Regions from separate parts of the Mesorhizobium sp. M1307 genome, predicted to be linked through region 2. Evidence: predicted binding sites of a transcription regulator. Region 2 holds the regulator's gene; each other region holds the start of a gene.
The links. The regulator LexA, encoded in region 2, represses DNA repair genes until DNA is damaged. The targets are predictions, from matches to a motif close to TGTTCNNNNTGTGTTCNG.
Positions count from the first base shown of each region.

Region 1: a site for LexA is predicted at 1,381-1,398, ahead of NKH16_RS21665 (ATP-dependent helicase). Genes of this name have one in related genera too.
Region 3: a site for LexA is predicted at 1,727-1,744, ahead of dinB (DNA polymerase IV). Genes of this name have one in related genera too.
Region 4: a site for LexA is predicted at 2,342-2,359, ahead of parE (DNA topoisomerase IV subunit B). Genes of this name have one in related genera too.

Region 1 is NZ_JAMYLR010000021.1:64,492-68,682, forward strand. Features, by position in the region: gene NKH16_RS21660 (glucose/quinate/shikimate family membrane-bound PQQ-dependent dehydrogenase) at 1-1,187, opposite strand, end outside; gene NKH16_RS21665 (ATP-dependent helicase) at 1,440-4,163, shown strand; gene NKH16_RS21670 (ABC transporter permease) at 4,176-4,191, opposite strand, start outside.
Region 2 is NZ_JAMYLR010000001.1:190,573-194,763, forward strand. Features, by position in the region: partial or broken gene NKH16_RS00900 (ComEC/Rec2 family competence protein) at 1-2,206, shown strand, start outside; gene lexA (transcriptional repressor LexA) at 2,200-2,934, opposite strand; partial or broken gene kynU (kynureninase) at 3,381-4,191, shown strand, end outside.
Region 3 is NZ_JAMYLR010000026.1:27,012-31,202, forward strand. Features, by position in the region: gene NKH16_RS23570 (hypothetical protein) at 1-441, opposite strand, end outside; gene NKH16_RS23575 (GNAT family N-acetyltransferase) at 561-1,019, shown strand; gene ybiA (riboflavin biosynthesis intermediates N-glycosidase) at 1,118-1,666, shown strand; gene dinB (DNA polymerase IV) at 1,797-3,038, shown strand; gene NKH16_RS23590 (hypothetical protein) at 3,207-3,851, shown strand; gene NKH16_RS23595 (hypothetical protein) at 4,013-4,191, opposite strand, start outside.
Region 4 is NZ_JAMYLR010000049.1:9,548-13,738, forward strand. Features, by position in the region: gene gcvP (aminomethyl-transferring glycine dehydrogenase) at 1-915, shown strand, start outside; gene NKH16_RS30445 (GGDEF domain-containing protein) at 988-2,157, opposite strand; gene parE (DNA topoisomerase IV subunit B) at 2,430-4,191, shown strand, end outside.

The sequences.
Region 1 (4,191 bases), on a different contig from region 2:
TCGGCGCTTGCCGTCGACCACATGTTGGGTGAGTTGTTGGTGTAGGTCTGGTCCGGCGGCAGCGGCATCGTCTGGTCGGGATTGCCCGAATCCCAATTCCACAACAGCGCGCCGGTGTCGGCATCGTAGGCACGGATGACCCCGGACGGCTCCTGCGTCGAATAATTGTCGTTGACCGCGCCGCCGACGATGATCTTGTTGGCGACGATCAGCGGCGCCGAGGTCGAATAATAATAGCCCGGCTTCGGATATGGCATGTTGGCGAGCAGGTTCAGCGTGCCGCCTTCGGCGAAAGTCGGGCAGACCTGGCCATTCGCCGCATCGAGCGCGATCAGCCGGGCGTCGGATGTCGGCAGGTAGATGCGTGTGGCGCAGGGCTGGCCGGCGGCGACCTTGGCATCGGCATAATAGGCCACGCCGCGGCAGGTCTGGTGCTGGCGGTCCTTGTTGAGCTTGACCTGCGGATCGAAGCGCCATTTCTCCTTACCGCTCGCGGCATCGATCGCGATGGCGAAATTATGCGGCGTGCAGATGTAGAGCGTGTCGGCGATTTTTAGCGGCGTCACCTGATAGGTCGTCTCGCCGATGTCGTCGGGCCCTTTCACGTCGCCGGTGCGATAGGTCCAGGCCGGCTGCAGATTGGCAACGTTTTCGGCGGTGATCTGGTCGAGCGGCGAATAGCGCTGGCCGTATTGCGTGCGACCGTAATAGTGCCATTCGCCAGCCGGCACGTTGCCGCCAAGATCGGCCGTCGGCGTCACCTTGTCGGTGTTGAGTTCACCCGTAATATCCTTTGGATCGGTCGTCATCGAATAGCCGGCGACGGCAAGCGAGGCCAGCACGGCGAGGATCAGCGGCGCGCGTCCGTCGGGACCGGTAAGCCCGCGCCGCGCCCATGGCGTCAACAGCCATAGCGCGACAAGCACGATGATGCCGCCGCGCGGGCCGAGCTCCCACCAGTCGAAGCCGATCTCCCAGACCGCCCAGGCGAGCGTGCCGAGCACGATCGCCGCGTAGAGCCACAGCGCCGTGGATCTGCGCCTGTAGAGCAGCCAGGCCGCGACAAGGAAAGCTAGACCGACGATGACGTAGTACCAGCTGCCGCCCAGCGTCACGAGCCAGATGCCGCCGCCGCCAATCGCCAGGCCGATGAGGAAAAGGATCAGGGAGGTGATGACCACAGCCAAGACGGTGCTCCTTCGACTGGTGCGCTCCGCGACGCGTCCATGGGCAACCCCGCATTGCGTTCCTGCCCCCACGCAACTTTCTCCGGCCCGCTTCCCCTGTCAAGCAAGCTCGGCGTTTTACGGTGCCGGCCCATCGCAAGCCCGGCGTTTTGGTTAGCAGACCCATTCAGATTGTGAGTCTACCGACTGGACAGAGAACAAAACGGAGACACTTCTGGCCTTTCGCTGCCGAATCACTACATTCGGGGGGAGATGTCCGGCTTTTCGGAAGACATGCCCTTTTTTGACGAACCGAACGCGCGGCCCGTGGCCCCGTCGGGCATTGCCGCGCGCGCCATGGCTGCCCGCAGCAACCAGAACAACGCGCCCGATTATCTCAACGGCCTCAACCCCGAGCAGCGGCTGGCGGTGGAAACCACCGAAGGCCCGGTGCTGGTGCTGGCCGGCGCCGGCACCGGCAAAACGCGCGTCCTGACCACCCGCATCGCCCACATCCTTGCCACCGGCAAGGCTTTCCCCTCGCAGATCCTCGCCGTCACCTTCACCAACAAGGCGGCGCGCGAGATGAAGCAGCGCATCGGCCTGTTGATCGGCGAAGGCAATGTCGAGGGCATGCCGTGGCTCGGCACCTTCCACTCGATTGGAGTGAAGCTGCTGCGCAGACATGCCGAGCTGGCCGGGCTCAAATCCGACTTCACCATTCTCGACACCGACGATGTCGTGCGCCTGATCAAGCAGCTTATCCAGGCCGAAGGGCTGGACGACAAGCGCTGGCCGGCCAAGCAGTTCGCCCAGATGATCGACGGCTGGAAGAACAAGGGCCTCGGTCCCGCCGACATCCCCGAGGGCGATGCCCGTGCCTTCGCCAACGGCAAGGGCCGCGAGCTCTATAAGGCCTATCAGGAGCGGCTGAAAACGCTGAACGCTTGCGACTTCGGCGATCTCCTATGCCACCCGATCCGCATCTTCCGCGCCAATCCGGACGTGCTGAAGGAATACCATAAGCGCTTCCGCTACATCCTCGTCGACGAATATCAGGACACCAACACCGCCCAGTACATGTGGCTGCGGCTGTTGGCACAACGGCCGCAATCCTCCCCCCTTGAGGGGGAGGTGCCCGCGAAGCGGGCGGAGGGGGTTGCCGCAGAAGGCACCGCTAGAGCGTGGAGCACTGCCGCCGGTAGGTCGAGCACTGCCGCACGGACCCCACCCGACCGGGCTTCGCCCGGCCACCCTCCCCTCGAGGGGGAGGGAAGCCCGCGCCTGTCCACCGTAAATATCTGCTGCGTCGGCGACGACGACCAGTCGATCTATGGCTGGCGCGGCGCCGAGGTCGACAACATCCTGCGCTTCGACAAGGATTTCCCCGGCGCCACCATCATCCGGCTGGAGCGCAACTATCGCTCGACCGCGCACATCCTCGGCACCGCCTCCCACCTCATCGCCCACAATGAGGGCCGTTTCGGCAAGACGCTGTTCACCGAAAAGATCGCCGAGGACGACGAGAAGGTGCATGTCCACGCCGCCTGGGATTCCGAGGAGGAGGCCCGCGCCGTCGGCGAGACCATCGAGGCCTATCAGCGCCAGAAGCACAATCTCAACGACATGGCGATCCTCGTCCGCGCCTCCTTCCAGATGCGCGAATTCGAGGACCGCTTCGTCACGCTCGGCCTCAACTACCGCGTCATCGGCGGCCCGCGCTTCTACGAGCGCCTCGAAATCCGCGATGCGCTGGCCTTCTTCCGCGTCGTCGCGCAAGGCGCCGACGACCTCGCCTTCGAGCGCATCGTCAACGTGCCGAAGCGCGGCCTTGGCGAGGCCACCATCCGCCAGATCCACGACACCGCACGCGCCCTGCGCATCCCGATGCTGGAGGCGGCGGCAAAACTCGCCGAAAGCGACGAGTTGAAGCCGAAGCCGCGCGCCGCACTGCGCGAGGTATCGGCCAATTTCGAGCGCTGGCAGAAGGCGCTGGAAACCACGCCGCACACCGAGCTCGCCGAGACCATTCTCGAGGAGAGCGGCTACACCGACATGTGGAAGAACGACCGCTCGGTTGAAGCGCCCGGCCGGCTCGAGAACTTAAAAGAACTGATCCGCTCCATGGAGGAGTACGAATCGCTGCGCTCCTTCCTCGAACACGTCGCACTCGTCATGGACGCCGAGCAGAACGCCGAGCTCGACGCCGTTAACATCATGACGCTGCATTCGGCCAAGGGCCTCGAATTCGAGACCGTTTTTCTCCCTGGTTGGGAGGAAGGTCTTTTTCCGCACCAGCGCTCGCTCGACGAGGGTGGCCGCTCCGGGCTGGAGGAGGAGCGCCGGCTTGCCTATGTCGGCTTGACCCGCGCCAAGAAGAACCTGCACATCTGGTTCGTCTCCAACCGCCGCATCCACGGCCTCTGGCAGTCGACCATCCCGTCACGCTTCCTCGACGAGTTGCCGGAAGCCCATGTCGAGGTCGCCGAGAGCGGCAACAGCTACGGCGGTTACGGCAATTCCTACGGCGGCGGCTCGTTCGCCTCCGGTCGCGGCGGCCAAGGGGCAGGCAGGCAGAACCCCTATGGAGCATCGCGCTTCGACAACATTGGCGGCAATAACGGTGCTGAAAAATCCGGCGCTTTCTCCAGCACCTATGCGACACCGGGCTGGCAGCGCGCCCAAGCCAACCGCACCGAGGCCACCGACCGCAATTGGGGCACGCGCTCCGGCCACCAGGTCGAGCGCATCGGCTATGGCGAAACCGACTCCGGCTACGGCGCCGGCCGCACCTCGGTCAAGGGCCGCACAATCGACGGCGAGCTGGTCGCCAAATCCGTCGCCGACACGCCGTCCCCCTTCAGCGTCGGCGACCGCGTCTTCCACCAGAAATTCGGCAACGGCAACATCTCGGCCATCGAAGGCAACAAGCTGACCATCGACTTCGACAAAGCCGGCCAGAAACGCGTGCTGGACGGGTTTGTCACCGGGGTGTGAGGCCGCCGGGCGCTAGCGATACCGCGCC
Region 2 (4,191 bases):
GCCTGGAACTCGACCGCGGCATCGCCTTCCTGCTGGTGCCGGTGTTCCTCGCATGCGGGGTGGTCGTTTATTTCGGGCTGTCGGTGGAGCCGGCCTTTCCACAGCCGATCGCAATCGCGCTCCTCGCGACCCTTTGTGCCGTCGTCTCGCGGTCATGGCCCAGGACGCGCCTGTGCTTCATGGTGGCGCTGCTCTGCGCGCTTGGCGTACTTGCCGCCAAGTTCGAGACATGGCGTGTCGGAACGCATATGCTCGGCTCCGAAATCTCGACGCGGCTGACGGGTCGCGTCGTATCGTACGAGCCCATGGCGAGCGGCCGCATCAGGCTGACAATCGATGTGATCTCAACGGCCAGGCCGACACTGCGCTACATGCCGGAACGGGTCCGCGTTTCGGCGATGAAGATACCGGCTGAGCTGACCGCCGGTTCCGAGATCACGGGCTATGTGCGGCTGCTGCCGCCGACCGGCCCGGTGCGGCCCGACAGCTATGATTTCTCCTTCGACAGCTATTTCGCCGGTATCGGCGGCAGCGGCTTTTTTCTCGGCAATCCGAAAGTCGTGTCGTCGGGCAGCATGCCGCTTGCCGCGCAGCTTTCTTCCGCGATCGAAGACGCGCGCGAATCCATCGCCGACCATATCCGCAGCCGCATCGGCGGTGCCGAGGGCGAGATTGCTGCTGCGCTGATCGTCGGCGTGCGCGCCGGCATTCCCGAGGAGATCAACGAAGCGATGCGGCGCACCGGCATCTACCACATCATCTCCATCTCGGGGCTGCATATGGCGTTGGTCGCCGGCACCATCATGGCGCTGCTGCGGGGTGCCTTCGCGCTGTTTCCCGATTTCTCATCGCGACGGCCGGTCAAGAAATATGCCGCGGCCGCCGCGCTTTTTTCGATTGCGGCCTACCTCGTCTTTTCCGGCATTGTCGTGGCGGCCGAACGCAGCTTCATCATGCTGGCGGTGATGCTTATCGCCGTGCTGTTCGACCGGGCCGCGCTCACCATGCGCAACCTGGCGATCTCGGCCATCGCGGTCATCCTGGTGTCGCCGCACGAGGTGGTCGGTCCGAGTTTCCAGATGTCCTTCGCCGCGACGGCGGCCCTTGTCGGCGCCTAGCAGGCTGGTCCGATTACCGCGCCGGCAGGGCCACCATGCCGCCGCCGCGGCTGTCGCCGCTACGCTTTGCCACGCGAAAGGTCCTGCTGGGCATGTGCGGTCTGGCGATGACCTCGATCATTGCAGGGAGCGCCACGGCGCTTTTCGCCATATGGCATTTCCAGCGCGTGGCGCCGCTCAGCCTGTTCGCCAATCTGGCCATCATGCCCATCGTGTCACTGGTCGTCATGCCCTTCGCCGTTCTCAGCGCGCTGGCGATGCCGTTCGGTGCGGATGGCCCTTTCCTCTATGTCATGGGCAAGGGGCTGACGGCGATGATCGCCCTGTCCGGGTGGATCTCGGAGCGCTCGCCGATCGATGCGGTCGGGCTGATTTCGCTGAGATCCGTCCTTCTGGTGACGATCGCCCTCGTCATTGCCAGCATGGCGACGACCTGGTTGCGGCTGGCGGCACTTCCTTTTGCGCTCGCCGGCTTGCTGACGACAACGCAGACACGCATACCCGACGTATTGGTCTCGGAGGACGCACGGCTGGTCGCGCTGCCGATCGGCAGCGGTGAACTCGCGGTCAACCGGGCACGCCCGAATGAGTTCACCATCGACAACTGGAAACGCGCGCTCACATCAGAGGCTATCGTCGCGCCGGAAACACCTGGACAGAACGACCCGCAATTCGACATTGCCGATCCGGCCGACCTACCGCCGGGCATGCCGTTCATTTGCACGGACGGCCTCTGCCTTGCCAGGCATCCATCCGGCGCGATCATCGCGCAAGCCAAGGACCGCGATACTGCGCGGCCAGCCTGCGCCTTTGCCAGCTTGATCGTCATCGACGACGCCACCGCCCATAACCCCTGCTACTACGACCGGCTGGTCCTCGTCGTCACCAAACGGCAACTGGCGCGCGCGGGAAGTGCCGCCGTCTACTTCGATCCACAAGCGGCAACGCGCGCCGAAATCCGTTTCGCGGTCGAAAAATCATACCGGCCCTGGCACGTGCAGCGGAAATTTTCACGCGCGGCACGGGGCCTGCCGCCATACCGCAGGGCCGACAACCCCAAAGCCGGCGCCAAGGGCGGGGCTCAGTAGCGGCGGATCAGTCCGACGAGCTTGCCCTGCACCTTGACCCTGTCTGGTCCGAAGATGCGCGTCTCGTAGGCCGGATTGGCGGCTTCCAGGGCGATCGAGGCGCCCTTGCGGCGGAACCGCTTCAGCGTCGCTTCCTCCTCGTCGACCAGTGCCACCACGATCTCACCGGGGCTCGCCGTATCGGCATTGCGGATGATCACCGTGTCGCCGTCGAAAATGCCGGCCTCGATCATCGAATCGCCTTTGACCTCGAGCGCATAATGCTCGCCGCCCATGATCATATCCGGCGGCACCGAAATCGAATGCGTCTGGTGCTGGATGGCGTCGATCGGCACACCGGCGGCGATGCGGCCCATCACCGGGATCGAAACGGCGGCGACGACATCGTCGTCATTTCCGGCTGCGGGCACGCGCGACGATGTCGGCTTGCCTTGCCGAGGACCGCCTTGCCCAAGACTGCCCTGGATGACACTCGGCGAGAACTTGCGTGCCGCATTGAGGCCGGGGGCGATCGAGTCAGGCAGGCGCAGCACCTCCAGCGCACGGGCCCGGTTGGGCAAACGGCGAATGAAGCCGCGCTCCTCCAGCGCCGTAATCAGCCGGTGGATTCCGGATTTGGAAGCCAGGTCGAGCGCTTCCTTCATCTCGTCGAAGGAAGGCGGGATACCGCTTTCCTTCAACCTTTCGTGGATGAACATAAGCAGTTCGTGTTGTTTGCGTGTCAGCATAGCGACCCCCAACAGAATCAGAAAAACAAACCCAGAACAAACACTATCTGTTCCAGTTGTGTTCCGCAACTGTTTAAAGTTTAATGAATGCGTTAAGGCTCGGGAAACAAACGACGTCCCCTACCGGCGTATCGCATTTTCACCGCCGCGAGCCTCATCGCCTTGATTCTGCTTTCGTTTGCGCCCTTCTGGCATCCTAGAAGGCGGCACTGGCATCGGCCGTCGGTCGGCAAAAGGCACGGAATTGAACCCGTATCGACTGTACGGTTTGGTCAATGCACCGTGAACGAAACGAACTCAAAACGCCAACCTCGGGTTAAGTCCCGGTTTCCACCGCCTGGTCAGGCTGCTTCTCGCCGGTGGAGCCTTGCTGCGCGCAACCAGGTAATGGAAGAACAGTCGATGCGTGTCCGGCGTTGCGTTGGATCCTGGGGAGCAGACAAATCATGACAGGAATTCCCGATCTCGTGGCCATAAAGGCGATGGATGCCGCGGATCCGCTGCGCGCGATGCGCGACCGCTTTGTGTTGCCGCAAGGAGTGATCTATCTCGACGGCAATTCGCTAGGAGCTGCTTCACGTGCCGCTTTCGATGAACTGCACAAGGCCGCGACCGAAGAATGGTCACATGATCTCATCCGCGCATGGAACACGGCCGGCTGGTTCAACATGCCGCTTGAACTTGGCGACCAGCTCGGGCGCCTGATCGGTGCCGCGGCCGGCCAGACGGTGGTCTGCGACACGACATCGGCTAACATCTACAAGCTGCTGCACGCCGCCATGGCCATGCGACCGGAGCGGCAGGTCATCGTCGCCGAGGGCGATAGTTTTCCGACGGACCTCTACATGGCCGAGGGTGTGGTTTCGACGCGAAAAGATACGCTGCTGCGCCTCTCGGGGGTCGACGCGCCGACCATCGAAGAGCTGATCGACGAACGCACCGCCGTGGTGCTGGTCAACCACGTCAACTATAAGTCGGGCGAACTGCGCGACATGCCGGCGCTGACGCGCAGGGCTCAGGAAGCCGGGGCGATGATCGTCTGGGATCTCTGCCACACCCCCGGCGCGATGCCAGTCGAGCTCGACAAGGCAAACGCCGATTTTGCCGTTGGCTGCACCTACAAATATCTGAATGGCGGCCCGGGCGCGCCTGCCTTCATCTATGCGGCTGAGCGGCATCTTTCCTACATCCAGCAGCCGCTCACCGGCTGGTGGGGCCATGCACGGCCCTTCGCCTTCGAGCCAGGCTATGCGGCCG
Region 3 (4,191 bases), on a different contig from region 2:
TTGCCAGAAAGACAGCTGATAATCCTCCAGGTCTCTGGAGTCTGAAGCGAAAAACTCGACGACAAACCTTCGGTTCGCAAACTGCCATTGCAGTTTTGCCTCATAAATCTCCTTGAGAACCGAGCCGAGAAACACGAGCTTGTCGCGAGAAATGTCGGCGGCGCCGAAGGCGTGAATGTCGGCAATGTGCAGGTGGTTCATAACCGCTTCCACGGACTGTCGTGTGGCGTTGGGGTCTCGTTCAAAGCTTCGCAGGCCTTCCTCGCTAAACCCTTTCATCAAAACGTAGCGTTCGAACGTCACGAATTTCGGCCAGAAAATGGTGCTGTATCCCACAGCAAGCGCAAATCGGCCCTCGCACCCGACCCAGCTTTGTAGATCGATGCCGGACCCATTGTTCCAGGCTGCCAATTCAGCCTTCATGCTGGCTGGAACATCCATTTCGTAGCCTCCCGATCTCGCCTGTCATAGGTCTTTCAACGGCTGCTTTCCAGTAGACCGGCAAAGTTGCATCCCTTCACGCTTGTCGTCCCCAAATCCGCGCCGTATGTCTCCACGCGATGAGCGAGATCAAATTCCGTCGCGCGCAAGCGCCCGACCTGCCGGCAATTGTTGCAATGCTTGCCGACGACGTGCTCGGCGCGAACCGGGAAGACCCGTCCACGCCGCTCGCGCCATCCTACCTCGATGCCTTCAGCGCAATCGATACCGATCCCAACCAGTTGCTGGCCGTCGCCGTCAACGCCGGGCAAGTGGTCGGAACGCTGCAGCTCAGCTTCCTTCCAGGCATTTCGAGAAAAGGCGCCTGGCGCGGCCAGATCGAAGGCGTTCGCGTCGCCCGGCAATGGCGCTCTCGCGGCGTCGGCAAGCTGATGATCGAATGGGCGATTGAAACATGCCGTTCGCGCAATTGCAGCTTCGTCCAGCTCACCACGGACAAAGGTCGACGGGAGGCGCACGCTTTTTACGAGCGCCTCGGCTTCACCGCCAGTCATCTCGGCTACAAGATGGCGCTGTAGATCAGCATTTCATCGCATTCAGCGCCGACCGCTCATCTTCGCTACCCACTCTGGATGGAGCATTGACAAGCCGGCCTTTCGCCCTGCTCCATCCGCCCATGATTTACGACCGAACCTGGCTTGAGAAAACCTTTCGCGCAAAACCCCGGCAGAAGTTCCTGTTCTTCTGGGGCCATCAGCCGTCTAAGGACGGCCGCATAACCACGTCGTGCTTCAGCCAGTGGTGGCATGCGCCCTTTACCGTCGATGGCCTGAGCTATCCGACTGCCGAACACTGGATGATGGCCGAGAAGGCACGACTGTTCGGTGATGCTCCGACGGCAACACAAATCCTCAGGGCGGCGAGCCCCAAGCAGGCAAAGCAGCTTGGCCGCCAGGTGAGCGGCTTCGATGGCACCAAATGGGATGCAGACAAATATCGCATCGTGACTGAAGGGAGCTTTCAGAAGTTCCGTCAGAACGCGGCGCTGCGCGAATATCTGTTGTCGACGCATGACCGGGTGCTGGTCGAGGCGAGCCCTGTCGACCGGGTGTGGGGTATCGGCCTTGCGGCGGATGACGAGAGGGCGATGAACCCGCTGCTGTGGCGCGGCGAGAACCTGTTGGGATTCGCGCTGATGCAGGCCCGCGATCGGCTGTGCGGCTGAACATTGCCGTGCGCTCGTCAGCTGCGGCGGCCTCCGCGCTGCTTGACAATTCACCCACAATGTTCTCTTTATGTTCTCATCACAACTCGAGACAATGCGGCGTTCGAACCGCCGCGGGCGAACGGGCCGGATGGAAGCCAACATCCTCCACGCGGATCTGGATGCCTTCTATGCCTCGGTCGAACAATTGCTCGACCCGGCCTTGCGCGGCAAGCCGATTGCCGTCGGCGGCGGGGTAGTGCTTGCCGCATCCTATGAAGCCAAGGCGTTCGGCGTGCGCGGCGGTATGCCGGGACGGCGGGCGCGGGAACTCTGCCCGCAACTCATCTTCGTCGGCGGCCATTTCAAGGACTATCAGCGGCTGGGCGATGCGGCAATCAAGGTGCTCGGCGATTTCACGCCGGTGGTCGAGCGGATTTCGATCGACGAGGCCTTTGCCGACGTCGCCGGCTGCATCCATTTGTTCGGCTCGCCGGCCGAGATCGCCGGCAAGATCCGCCGCCGCGTGCGGGCCGAGGTCGGCCTGCCGATCTCGGTCGGCGTAGCCCGCACCAAGCATCTGGCCAAGATCGCCTCACAGGTCGCAAAACCGGACGGGCTGGTGGTGGTCGATCCGCGCCACGAGCTGGAGTTCCTGCACCACCTGCCGGTCGAGCTGATGTGGGGCGTCGGCCCGGTCACCAGGCAGCGGCTGGCCGGCATCGGCGTCAACACCATCGGCGAGCTGGCGAAGACCAATGGTGCGGCGCTTGAGCGCCTGCTCGGGCCGGCGGCGGGAGAGAAACTCAACGCGCTGGCGTGGAACCGCGACCCGCGCAGGCTCGAGACGCAGCGCCGGGCGCGCTCGGCGGGTGCGCAGTCGGCGCTTGGCCGAAAACCGGCCGAGGAGCAGGTCTTCGTGCCGGCTTTGCTGCATCTGGCCGACAGGGTCGCCACAAGATTGCGGGCGAAATCCCGGCCCGGCCGCACGGTGACGGTTCGCGTCCGCTTTGCCGATTTGCGCTCGGTGACGCGCTCGATCACGCTCGATCAGCCGATTTCGGCGACCGCCATGCTGGCCGAGATCGCCGAGGCGCTGGTGCGCAAGGTGCTCATCGACCATCCGCACGAAAAGACAATCTCGCTGCTGGCGATCGCCGTATCGCATCTGGAGCAGCATGCCGGCCTGCAACTGGAACTGCCGCTCGGGCTCGACGACGATCGCCGCCGCCCCGGCACCAGCAAGGGCGCGGCGCGCTGGACCGCGGATCGCGCCGTCGACAAGATCCGCGACCGCTTCGGCTGGGAGGCGGTGGGCTACGCCTCGGTCGCGCTCGAGCTACAGCGGTCGGTTCCCGACGCGTTTCGCGAGCTGGCCGAAAAGGAATTGTGAGCCTCGATTGCACTTTGGTTGCCAAGTCGCCGGAATGACGTTGAAGGCTGCGCCGTTGTGAATTTATCTTGGGACCAGTTCGTCGTGCACCGGTTTGGGTATCAGCCAGACAGGGTAGCACCCGCTCGCAAATCCTTCCGCCCTCACTTCGAACGACAGGAGATCGGCATGGGACAGAACGCCGGATATTTCGCGCTCATCGTTGCCGGACTGGTGACCAACGCAACGACGCTGGCCAAGCCGCTCAACCCGGACCGGGCGATTCCATCCCTGGGCGATATCAACTCGCCGCTGGCCAGCCCGCTGTTCAAGCAGGTCAAGGCTGGGCCGCTGGAGATAAAGCTTGAGGAAACCACGCTTGCCGATGTCGAAAAAGCCTTCGGCGGAGCGATGCACGATGAAGGTGACGCCGGAGATTCACGCCACTGGCTTTGCTATGCCGGCCCCGACGCCGGCGGATCGCCGTCGATCTTCTGGTTCGTATCCGGCGAGATGGGCGGCTCCGACCATGGTGTCCTGTCCGTCACCCTGGAGCCGAACCCGGAAGGCAAGGTGCCGGAAGGATGCGCCGGCGCGCCTGCCAGCCTGACAGCTATTGAACTCGATACGCCCGGCGTCGGAGCGCCGCTGAGCGACGTGGCCGCGAAATTTGGCGCCGCCAAGCCCGATCGTTACGGCCATTTCGGCTTCGCCGCCTCTTATCCTCCTTCGTCTCCCGACGAGAAGGACGCCACGGTCACGCAGACGCTCACCTACACAGCCGGGAACGGCAGGATAACCGGCGTGGCGGTGACGCAAGTCACCACCAATTAGGGTGTCCCCGCTCGATTGGCGAATGGTTCACGTGTGAATGATCTGCCGCGCCCGAGCCAGGCGGCCTGCTTGCTGGCCACCTCGTTATGCAGATTGGTTCTGATGTGCCGCCCGGGCCCGCCCTCCTCCTGCAAATGCGACATTCGAGGCGGCCCTGGTCGTCAGACCAAAAGCGTTGCGGTGCCCCAGGCAATCAGGGCGATGCCGGCCGCCCGGCCAACCCACGGGCCGGCAGGAAACACCGGTTCGACGAGAACCGCGAAGGTCCGGAAATGACCCAGAAGCGGGCGGTCGGCAGCGATCCGAGCAGCAACGATTTTGGCAGGACCGGAAATCGGCA
Region 4 (4,191 bases), on a different contig from region 2:
ACGCATGGCGTCTTCGAGGAAGGCGCGCGCGACCTTTGTGCCCTCGTCCACAGCCATGGCGGCCAGGTCTATTTCGACGGCGCCAATCTCAACGCGCTGGTCGGCCTCGCCCGTCCCGGCGATATCGGCGCCGATGTCTGCCACATGAACCTGCACAAGACCTTCTGCATCCCGCATGGCGGCGGCGGCCCCGGTGTCGGCCCGATCGGCGTCAAGGCGCATCTGGAGCCATATCTGCCCGGCCACGTCACCGAAGGCTCGGCCCATGCCGTGGCGGCGGCACCGTTCGGCAGTGCCTCCATCCTGCCGATCACCTGGATGTATATTCGTATGATGGGCGCTTCCGGCCTGAAGCAGGCGACCGAGACGGCGATCATCTCCGCCAACTATGTGGCGACGCGGCTCGGCGAGCATTTCCCCCTGCTTTACAAAGGGCGCAACGGACGCGTTGCGCATGAATGCATCCTCGACACCCGCGCGCTCAAAGACAGCGCCGGCATCAGCGTCGACGATATCGCCAAGCGGCTGATCGACTATGGTTTCCATGCACCGACCATGTCGTTCCCGGTGGCCGGCACACTGATGGTGGAGCCGACCGAGTCCGAGCCCAAGCGCGAGCTGGATCGCTTCTGCGAGGCGATGATCGCCATAGCCGGCGAGGCAGCCAAGGTGGCGAAGGGCGAATGGCCGTTGGCCGACAATCCTCTAGTCAATGCGCCGCACACCGCCGCCGAGGCGTTGGCCGGCCAGTGGACCCATCCCTATTCGCGCCTGGAGGCGGCCTACCCCGCCGGCGATGCCGACACGGCGGCAAAATACTGGCCGCCGGTGTCGCGCATCGACAATGTCGCCGGCGACCGCAACCTTGTCTGCTCCTGCCCGCCGCTGTCGGAATATCTGGGTGCGGCGGAATAGATCATGATCCCGAAAAGTGGAATCCGGTTTTCGGACAAGATCATGGGTCTAACAAGAAGATAGAAACCTCAATCAGGCAGAACGCAAGGCCGGCCCGTCGGCCTTGCTCGCCCGGTCCCGGACGACGACGCGATTTCGCCCGGCGCGCTTTGCCGCATAGAGTGCTGCGTCGGCTTCGGCCAGCACATCGTCGAGACCGGTGCCGTTTGTTCCGCCAAAGCCGATGCCGCCGCTGACTGTGCTTCGCAACGGACCGAGCTGGGTGGCCACGACTTCCGTGCCGAAGGCGACGCTGATCTTGCTCGCAATGTCATAGGCCTTCTCTTCCGTCATCCGCGACATGACGAGCACGAATTCCTCGCCGCCCAACCGGAAGGCGTCGACGCCGGTCCGGGCGTATTTCCTGATGATGGCGGCAAAGCGGCACAGAACCTGGTCGCCGACCGGGTGACCAAATACGTCGTTCGTCCTCTTGAAATGGTCGAGGTCGAACATGGCAACGGACATGAACGGACCGAAGACCCGCTCGCCGTAGAGTGCCGTCAACGCCCGCCGATTCATCAGCCCGGTCAATGGATCGGTCATCGTCTCGGCCTTCAATTCGATCTGCGCCTGCAAATGATGCAGGGAGAGCGTCAATGCGCCGAGCCCGGTCATGCAGGCGACGGCCACGACGGAATTCACCCGCTCGGCCCAATTGTCCGGTGCTACACCGAGCACCCATTGGCCCGTGACCAGCAGGACCGCGCCGCAAAGTCCGAACGACAGCGCACAGACGCCGCTCAGGAACGAGACGACCAGCAATATCCGGCGATCGTGACCACCCTCAATCCAGAACATCGCCCCGATGAGCGAGAGCAGCGCCGTTACCGTCGCGTAGGTGACAATAAAGCCGACACCATCAAACCCGAGATACGTCGCGCCCGCGCAAACAGCCATCGCAACCAAGGTCGGCAAGATGGCGCGCCTGTAGTCGCCTGTGCCGAGATATTGCATAGCCGACAGGCAGATGATCAGGAAGCCGAGGCTGAGAAGCACAAGCACGATCTGGCAAAGCCAGGCGCTTGGATCCCTGGTGTAATGCCAGAACAACACGACATGTGCGACCAGCACGAGAATGCCGCAGGCCACCGTCAGCACAAAGCGTGCCTTTGGCGCGGTGAACCAGATCGCAAACATGGTGATGCTAAGGCACGTGCCCGACAGCGCCGCCGCGAGCAGGAGCGAACTGTAATCCAACATGCTTAAGCGACAGCCTCTTGAAGGTTCCACTGCATTCTAGGTCAGCGACAGTTCGCGGATATCGTTTTTCAGCCAACCTTGCGGCGTAACCTTCGGACAAGGTTTACAAAGCGTCGATGCTCCACCCTCGACCCCATTTCCGCCGCTTGGCTGTCGAATGGTTTTGCAGTAAGAGGCCCTATCCTCGAACGTAACAGGAACCTCCGTCGCCTGCCCACAAAAAGCGTGGCAGTATCGGGTGGTGATTCGCAGCATCGGAATCCAGGACCGGCATGGACGACAACAACGATCTTTTCGCCAAATTGGACAAGCAGCCGCAACCGGCTCGCGCCGCCGCGCGCCCGGCCGACCCGCTGGTGCAGGCGGCGAAGCGGCCGGCGCCCCGCGACGCCAGCGAGAGCTACAGTGCCGCCGATATCGAAGTGCTGGAGGGGCTGGAGCCGGTGCGCCGCCGCCCGGGCATGTACATTGGCGGCACCGACGACAAGGCGATGCACCATCTGTTCGCCGAGGTCATCGACAATTCGATGGACGAGGCGGTCGCCGGCCATGCGACCTTCATCGATGTCGAGCTTTCCGCCGACGGATACCTGTCCGTCACAGACAACGGCCGCGGCATTCCGGTCGATCCGCACCCGAAATTCAAGAAGCCGGCGCTCGAACTCATCATGACGACGCTGCATTCAGGCGGCAAGTTCGACAGCAAGGTTTACGAGACGTCCGGCGGCCTGCACGGTGTCGGCGTTTCCGTGGTCAACGCGCTGTCCGACCATCTCGAGGTCGAGGTGGCGCTGGGAAGGAAACTTTATCGGCAAAAGTTCTCGCGCGGCATTCCTGTGACCGGCCTGGAGCAGCTCGGCGAGGTGCACAACCGCCGCGGCACGAAGATCCGCTTCCATCCAGACGAGCAGATTTTCGGCAAGGGCGCTGCTTTCGAGCCGGCGCGGCTCTACCGCATGGCGCGGTCAAAGGCCTATCTGTTCGGCGGTGTCGAAATCCGCTGGACCTGCGATCCGTCGCTGATCAGGGAAAAGGACACGACGCCGGCCAAGGCAGAATTCCATTTTCCGGGCGGCCTCAAGGATTATCTGAAAGCCTCGCTCGGCGACGAATTCCAGGTCACCCGCGAAATGTTCGCCGGCAAGAGCGAGAAGCAGGGCGGTCACGGTTCGCTCGAATGGGCGGTGACCTGGTTCGGCGGCGACGGTTTTATCAATTCCTATTGCAATACCATCCCGACCGCGGAGGGCGGCACGCATGAGGCCGGCTTCCGTAACGTCCTGACGCGCGGCTTGCGCGCTTATGCCGACCTGGTCGGCAACAAGCGCGCCTCGATCGTCACTTCCGAGGATGTGATGATCTCGGCGGCGGGCATGCTGTCGGTGTTCATCCGCGAACCGGAATTCGTCGGCCAGACCAAGGACAGGTTGGCGACGATCGAGGCGATCCGCATCGTCGAAAGCGCTATCCGCGACCCGTTCGACCATTGGCTGGCCGACAATCCGCAGGAAGCTTCGAAACTGCTCGAATGGGTGATCGCGCGCGCCGACGAGCGGGTGCGCCGCCGCCAGGAAAAGGAAGTGTCGCGCAAGAGTGCGGTGCGCAAGCTGCGCCTGCCCGGCAAGCTCGCCGACTGCACGCAGAATGCCGCCGCCGGTGCCGAGCTGTTCATCGTCGAGGGCGATTCGGCCGGCGGTTCGGCAAAGCAGGCGCGCGACCGCGCCAGCCAGGCGGTGCTGCCCCTGCGCGGCAAGATCCTCAACGTCGCCAGCGCCGGCAACGACAAGCTTGCCGCCAACCAGCAGATATCCGACCTCATCCAGGCGCTTGGCTGCGGCACGCGCTCGAGATACCGCGACGAGGACCTGCGTTACGACCGGGTCATCATCATGACAGATGCCGACGTCGACGGCGCCCATATCGCCTCGCTGCTGATCACCTTTTTCTACCAGGAGATGCCAAGCCTGGTCCGCGGCGGCCATCTCTATCTGGCGGTGCCGCCGCTTTATTCGATCCGGCAAGGCGGCAAGGTCG